One region of the Exiguobacterium sp. R-39 genome, then DNA from elsewhere that is predicted to be linked to it. Evidence: riboswitches for the same ligand, from Rfam matches in the RefSeq annotation. Region 1 holds a riboswitch; the other holds the start of a gene.
The links. A riboswitch is a leader RNA that binds a small molecule or an ion and turns the genes downstream of it on or off. The one in region 1 is predicted to bind thiamine pyrophosphate.
Positions count from the first base shown of each region.

Region 2: linked by a shared signal. The riboswitch ahead of thiT (energy-coupled thiamine transporter ThiT) and the one ahead of ACP26N_RS08520 (ECF transporter S component) in region 1 are both predicted to bind thiamine pyrophosphate.

Region 1 is NZ_CP187965.1:1,598,070-1,601,420, reverse strand. It holds gene ACP26N_RS08525 (50S ribosomal protein L25/general stress protein Ctc) at 1-583, shown strand, start outside; TPP riboswitch at 676-774, shown strand; gene ACP26N_RS08520 (ECF transporter S component) at 880-1,455, shown strand; gene ACP26N_RS08515 (ABC transporter ATP-binding protein) at 1,452-3,011, shown strand; gene ACP26N_RS08510 (energy-coupling factor transporter transmembrane component T family protein) at 2,977-3,351, shown strand, end outside.
Region 2 is NZ_CP187965.1:1,963,468-1,966,818, forward strand. It holds gene ACP26N_RS10450 (amino acid permease) at 1-772, shown strand, start outside; gene ACP26N_RS10455 (thiamine diphosphokinase) at 828-1,436, opposite strand; gene thiT (energy-coupled thiamine transporter ThiT) at 1,436-1,996, opposite strand; TPP riboswitch at 2,061-2,167, opposite strand; gene rpe (ribulose-phosphate 3-epimerase) at 2,191-2,847, opposite strand; gene rsgA (ribosome small subunit-dependent GTPase A) at 2,849-3,351, opposite strand, start outside.

The sequences.
Region 1 (3,351 bases):
TGGCTACAAAGTGGAAAGCACACCGATTTCATTCGACGAAAAAGAATTGGTCAAGGTTGTCCGTGATCACGGCGAAAACGTCTTGGTTGCTCTTCAAATCGGCGGTAAAAAGGTCAACACGTTGATCAACAAGCTTGATATGGATATCTTTACACCAACCATCAAACACGTTGAATTCATCGCTGTTAAAATGGATGAAGAAACAGAAGTCGAGACGGATATCGTCCTTGTTGGCGAAGCAGCCGGCGCGAAACTTGGCGGATTCCTTTCACAAACACTCTTTAAAGTAACAGTTGCTGCAACACCAGATAAATTACCGGAACGGATCGAAGTCGACGTGACGGATCTTGCAATCGGAGATTCAATCACAGTAGCTGATCTTCCGGAAGAAAAAGATTTCCGTGTCGTCACAGAAGGTGACATCCAAGTTGCAGCGGTCGTTGAATCGACACTTGAAGCTGAACTTGAAGAAATCGAAGAAGCAGAAGCTGAGGCACAAGCAGCTGATGCGGATACAGCGACAGACGATTCAGAACAAACTTCTGAAGAGCAAGCTGAAGAAAACAAAGAAGATAAAGAGTAATCTTTTCTCTCCTCCCCTCGTGGGAGGTTTTTTTTATGCATATTGACAAGTCCGGTCGACAGCCGTACAGTGAAGAAGGTACACATCATTGACACATCCACTAGGGGAGCCATTTGGCTGAGACGATTCACTTCGGACCCTTTGAACCTGATCTAGTTCATACTAGCGTAGGAAAGTGGAGCGGAATCCTCGTGCTCTTTTTCTGCATCTTGCAGGTTACACGACCGCTCTCTTTTCATAGAGGGCGGTCTTTTTTGTGGTTTCTTTGTGGGTGTGCATTCAAAGGAGAAGTGATTATGAACAGTTGGAAAATGAAAGAAATCATCGTCATGATGATGCTCGCCGTCGCGTGTGGTGTCCTCTACTTAGGGTGGTCGACGTTATGGTTACCGATCTCGGCCATCTTCGGACCGGTCGGATCAAACTGGATGTTCGGCATCTGGGTCATCGCCAGTCCCCTTGTCGCCTACATCATTCAAAAACCAGGCGCGGCATTGATTGCGGAAGTCGTCGCCGCTGCCGTCGAATTGTTTACAGGGAGTCACTTCGGCTTATCGGCACTGTTGATTGGATTCGCACAGGGGATCGGGGCCGAGATTGCCTTTGCCGTGTTCGGATACCGGAAATTCAATACGTTTACCTTGATGTTGTCCGGTGTCTTCGCTGCCGTCGGAAGTATGGTCTACAGCCTCATCGTGAACGGATTTGCCTACTATACGACGACGACTCTCCTGTTGACGTTTTCCTTACAACTTGTCAGCGGTGCTCTGCTCGGCGGCTTACTCGCAAAAATCATCGTCGATGCGCTCGTTAAGGCAGGGACACTGAATGGGTATGCGATCGGACGACAACGAAAGCAGCGTGCCGCATGATGCAGTGCGAGCACCTGACAGTCCGCTATCCGGATCAGGATCACCCGGTCTTACAGGATTTGTCGGTTACGATTGATAAAGGAGAAACGACGTTGCTCGTCGGTCCAAGCGGCAGTGGAAAGACGACCTTTTTACATGTCCTCGCCGGTCTGTTGCCGGAGACGATTGAAGCCGATGTCAGCGGTCACTGGTTGACCGAGGGAACGGTCGGGATGTTATTCCAACAGCCGGACGATCAGTTTTGCATGCAGACGGTCGGTGCCGAAATGGCCTTTAGTCTGGAAAACCGAAGCATCTCCCGATTTGAAATGGATGAGCGGATTAAAGGTGTCTTGGCACGGGTCGGACTTGACCTCGCCTTGACGACGCCGATTGCCGAGCTGTCCGGCGGGATGAAACAACGGCTTGCTCTAGCCTGTGTATTGGCACTCGAACCGGACATCCTGTTGCTCGACGAACCGACGGCGCAACTTGATCCGCATGGTCAACGTTTGATGATGGAGCTGATTGAGGAATTGCACCACGATCCGAACGTGACGCTGGTGCTGATTGAACACCAACTGGAGCAGTGTGTGACGTTTGCGGACCGGGTGCTGGTCTTTCAAACCGGACGGATCCGTCTTGACGGACCGCCGCGGGATATTTTTTCAGAACGCCGGACCGTTTTGACTGAACTCGGGATTGCGACACCGCGCCTTTACCCGTATACATTCGAAACGATACCGGCCGAGGTCGCGGCAGAATGGGCACTCGATCGTCCCCCTGTCCGCGAACCCGTTTCAACCGAACCGACATTTGAACTTGTTGACGTGACCGTCCGGCACGGAAAGCAGACGGTTCTCCAGCGGATCTCGCTGACCGCCCACGCCGGAGAATGGATCATGCTTGTCGGACGCAATGGAGCCGGCAAAAGTACCCTGCTCGAAACGCTGGCCAAACTGTTACCGGCGCAAGGCGGAACGATTCAGTTGTTTCAGACAGCGTTGAAGAAATGGCGGGACCGGACATTTTACCGGCAGGTCGGCTTTGTGTTTCAGCAACCTGAGTTTCAGTTTCTCAAACAGACGGTTCTTGACGAACTGACGATCAGTTGTACCTCACCGTCGTCCGGTCAGATGGATGATGCCTTACAGTACTATCGCTTGGCGGACGTCGCGGGTCAGTCGCCGCTCGCACTCAGTCTTGGTCAAAAACGGCGTTTGAGCGTCGCGACAATGCTGCTTGAGCGAAAAGCTGTCTTGTTGCTGGACGAGCCGACTTTCGGACAGGATGCCGAGACGACGGCACAACTGATTGAAGTCTTGCGGCAAGCCCGTGCAGCCGGGACGACGCTCATCATGGTGACGCATGATATGGAGCTGGTGTACCAACAGGCAGACCGGGTGCTCGTTCTCGGTTCGGGAAACATTCAATTTGACGGTTCACCGGAGGAATTGTTTCAGGAAACCAAGATTTTACACGACAATCAGCTGATTCGTCCGGTGTCCTATCAGTATCAGCAACAAAAGGAGGGGATCCGTCATGCAGGAAAACCACTCATGGCTCGCTCAAATTAATCCTTCCGTCAAACTGGCGACCCTGGTCTATGTCATGCTGTTGCTGATTTCGACATCCCGTTTAGAAGTGACGTTTGCACTGCTCATCCTTTCCGCCGTCGGCGTATGTTGCTCCGGCTGGCAGCTGTCAACGCTTCTCATTCGTCTCGTCCCTTATGGTGTGTTGTTTCTGTTGACGTTTTGGATGATGGCCGCGTTCGGAAAAGGTGAAACGGAATTGTGGGCATTCGGCTGGTTCCGGATCACGGAAGAGAGTCTTGCACATGCCTGGTTGGTCGCGACGCGGATGCTCGCCTTCGTCCTGTTGAGTGTAACGTTCGTTGCAACAACGGACGCGACA
Region 2 (3,351 bases), 370 kb from region 1:
AGGAACCGAATTGATTGGGGTTGCTGCCGGAGAATCAAACGATCCAGAAAAATCGATTCCAAAAGCAATCCGTAATACCGTCTGGCGGACGTTCATCTTCTTCGTCCTCTCGATTACGATTGTCGGCGCCTTGATTCCTTACGAAACAGCCGGCGGCATCAGCAGTCCGTTCATCATGGTATTTGATGCCATCGGAATTCCTTATGCAGCTGATTTAATGAACATCGTCGTGTTGACAGCCTTACTGTCGGTCGGGAACTCGGGGTTGTACGCTGCTACTCGGATGTTATGGTCGATGTCACAAGAAGGCATGATTTCGAAAAAACTTGCCATCGTCAACTCACGCGGAGTACCTATGCGCGCTTTGTGCTTTACGATGCTGTTTGCGATGTTATCACTATTGACTGCCTTTTTCGCGGAAGATACCGTCTTCATCTGGTTGTTGTCACTCGCCGGACTCGGTGCGCAAGTCGGTTGGATTTCGATTTCCGCTTCACAGATCGCCTTCCGTCGTCAATTCATCAAAGAGGGACATGCTGTCAGTGAATTGAAATTCAAGACTCCGTTCTTCCCGGTCTTGCCGATTATCTCGTTCTCTTTAAACATGCTTGTACTGATCAGCTTGGCATTCCAAGCGGATCAACGGATTGCGCTGTATATAGGCGTTCCATTCTTCCTCTTGACGTGGGCCTCTTACCACCTGTTCGTCAAAGGAAAACATATTGCGGCTCAAACTGAACGTCAGGCAGCCAGCTCGACATTAAAATCTTAAAAAACTACAAAAAACGTGATCGACTTTTAGGATATCCTAAAGCCGATCACGTTTTTTAGTGGTCTGACAAACTTCTTAAAGCAATCACTTCACCGGTATGCACCGTCACGTTCGCCACTCCGTGATGTGTCCATTCATTGCTGACGGTCAATGATCCGCCGACCGGCACGTCATGATTCGTCAACGGGTACTTGACCCCGCGGAGGGTCAGACATGTCGGAACGAGCGGGATGAAAGAGAGATAGTGAAATCCATCTGCCTCGATCTCATACGTCCCCGGCTGTAAGAAACGAACCTCTTCCCGCTTCGTCATCAAGCGGACTGCCGGAAATTGTTTTAGCAGATAGACGTTTTGAAGCGTCATATCAAGTCGTCCTCCGGTCGCACCGAATATTAACACTTCCGTTGCTTCATACTGTTGACTGACATGTCGTAAAGCCAGTTCCAAGTCGGTCTCATCCTTTTCAGCCGGATGGATGATCGCTCCTTCCGGTTTGTATCCGAGAGAATCAAAGTCCCCAATCGCCAAGTCAAAAGCGAAACCTTGCTGTGCCAACACGGTGACACCTCCGTCAACAGCGATGACAACCGTCTTCTCATCCATAAACGGTTTCAGGGACGGGATGTCTTCCGCCGGACCGGCCGCTACAATCACAACCCGCATCAGACACCCCGTGCTGAATAACGAAGAAGTCGTGGTGCTGTCGTAAACAGGAGTCCTGCGACAATACCACATAACAGATACGATGGAACCATATACGTCGCGTTATAGATCAACGAATACGGGACGACCGGACCTTCCGCATACTCAGCGAAGAACACGATTCCACTAATGACGTGACAGACATAACGGAAACCTGCACCAAGCAATGTCGCACCTAGTACAATCGCCATTAGACGGCCATTTTTCCCGGCTGCTGCTGCTTTTTTGACTTGCCGTGCGAACAGTCCGCTCAGCCCGACGACTCCAAACGCGATCGTATAATCGAGTAACGGCTGGACGACCGTCAGGATTTGTGGAGCGAACATCAGTTGAATCGTTCCGACGAGCGCTCCCGTCACGACCCCACCGACAACGCCGTGACGAAACGCCATGACGAAAATCGGTAACATCGCTAAACTAATTGAACCACCTTGCGGCATTTTAAATGGGATCAATAAATCGAACACCACACCAAGACTTGCAAAGATTGCAATTTCCATTAACATTTGTAGCCGTTTCATCCTTTTTTCCTCCTAAAAAATAAAATCGCAGGACGGCAAAAAGGCAGTACGACGAACGCCGTACTGCCTGCGTGCGCCACATCCCTACGTCCGTCTGAACGGAACAGGTTCGAAGGGTTAAAGTCCAATCACTTCTCTCAGCCGCTTGACGCGACACCCCTTGCGGTCATCATTTAATTTTGATTCTGCCCCTATTATACGTGAGCAGCATTCCGAATACTAGTGATTGCTTCTGAATAATCCGGTGCATTGTAGATAGCGGAACCTGCAACAAGTACGTTTGCCCCATTCTCGATACATAATTTTGCTGTTTCCGCATTAACTCCACCATCGATTTCAATCTCGAAGGATAGATTTTGTTCTGCTTTCATTGCAGCCAGTTGATTTAATTTCTTCATCACACCTGGAATGAACGCTTGTCCGCCGAATCCCGGATTGACCGTCATCAATAAGACCATGTCCACATCTTCAAGCACGTGTTCGATCGTCGACAGCGGCGTATGCGGGTTGAGTACTACTCCTGCTTTCGCTCCAGCTGCTTTGATTTGTTGCAACACACGATGGACATGATTCGTCGCCTCCACGTGGAAGGTTACGATATCAGCACCTGCTGCAACGAAGGATTCGACAAAGTTTTCCGGACGATCAATCATGAGATGGACGTCGAGAACCATATCTGTTTTTTGACGTAAACTGCTTAATACAGGGAGTCCAAAGGAAATGTTCGGAACAAATTGACCATCCATGACATCAAAATGGATATAATCGGCTCCCGCCGCTTCAACTGCTTTGACATCCCGCTCTAAATTTGCAAAATCTGCTGATAAGATTGATGGTGCGATTTTAATCATCTTAATACCTCCGCGTCCGATTCTTGATTTCCTCTACAAACATACCATAATTCGTATACCGGGAAGCCATGATTTCATGGGCCTCGACGGCTTTTTTAACGGCACAACCGGGCTCATTCAAGTGCAGACAGCCACGGTACTTGCATTCGTCCTGTAAAGCAACAAATTCAGGGAAACACCATCGTAACTCCTCGAGTTCCATTTCGTGCGGAAAATCGAGATTCGAAAATCCCGGGGTATCTGCAATTAAGCCTTCGCCAAGCGGGATCAATGTCACATGACGGGTAGTATGGCGTCCACGACCAAGTGCCTTCGAAATATGACTCGTTTCCAGTGCCAATGAAGGTTCCAAGGCATTCAACAACGAACTTTTCCCTACACCGGATTGTCCGGCCAGGACACTCGTTTTATCTTTTAACAACGGACGGACAGATTCGACTCCGGCCAATGTCTCACTTGAAGTTTCGATGACGTGATATCCGATGGTCCGGTAAGCGGCAATGG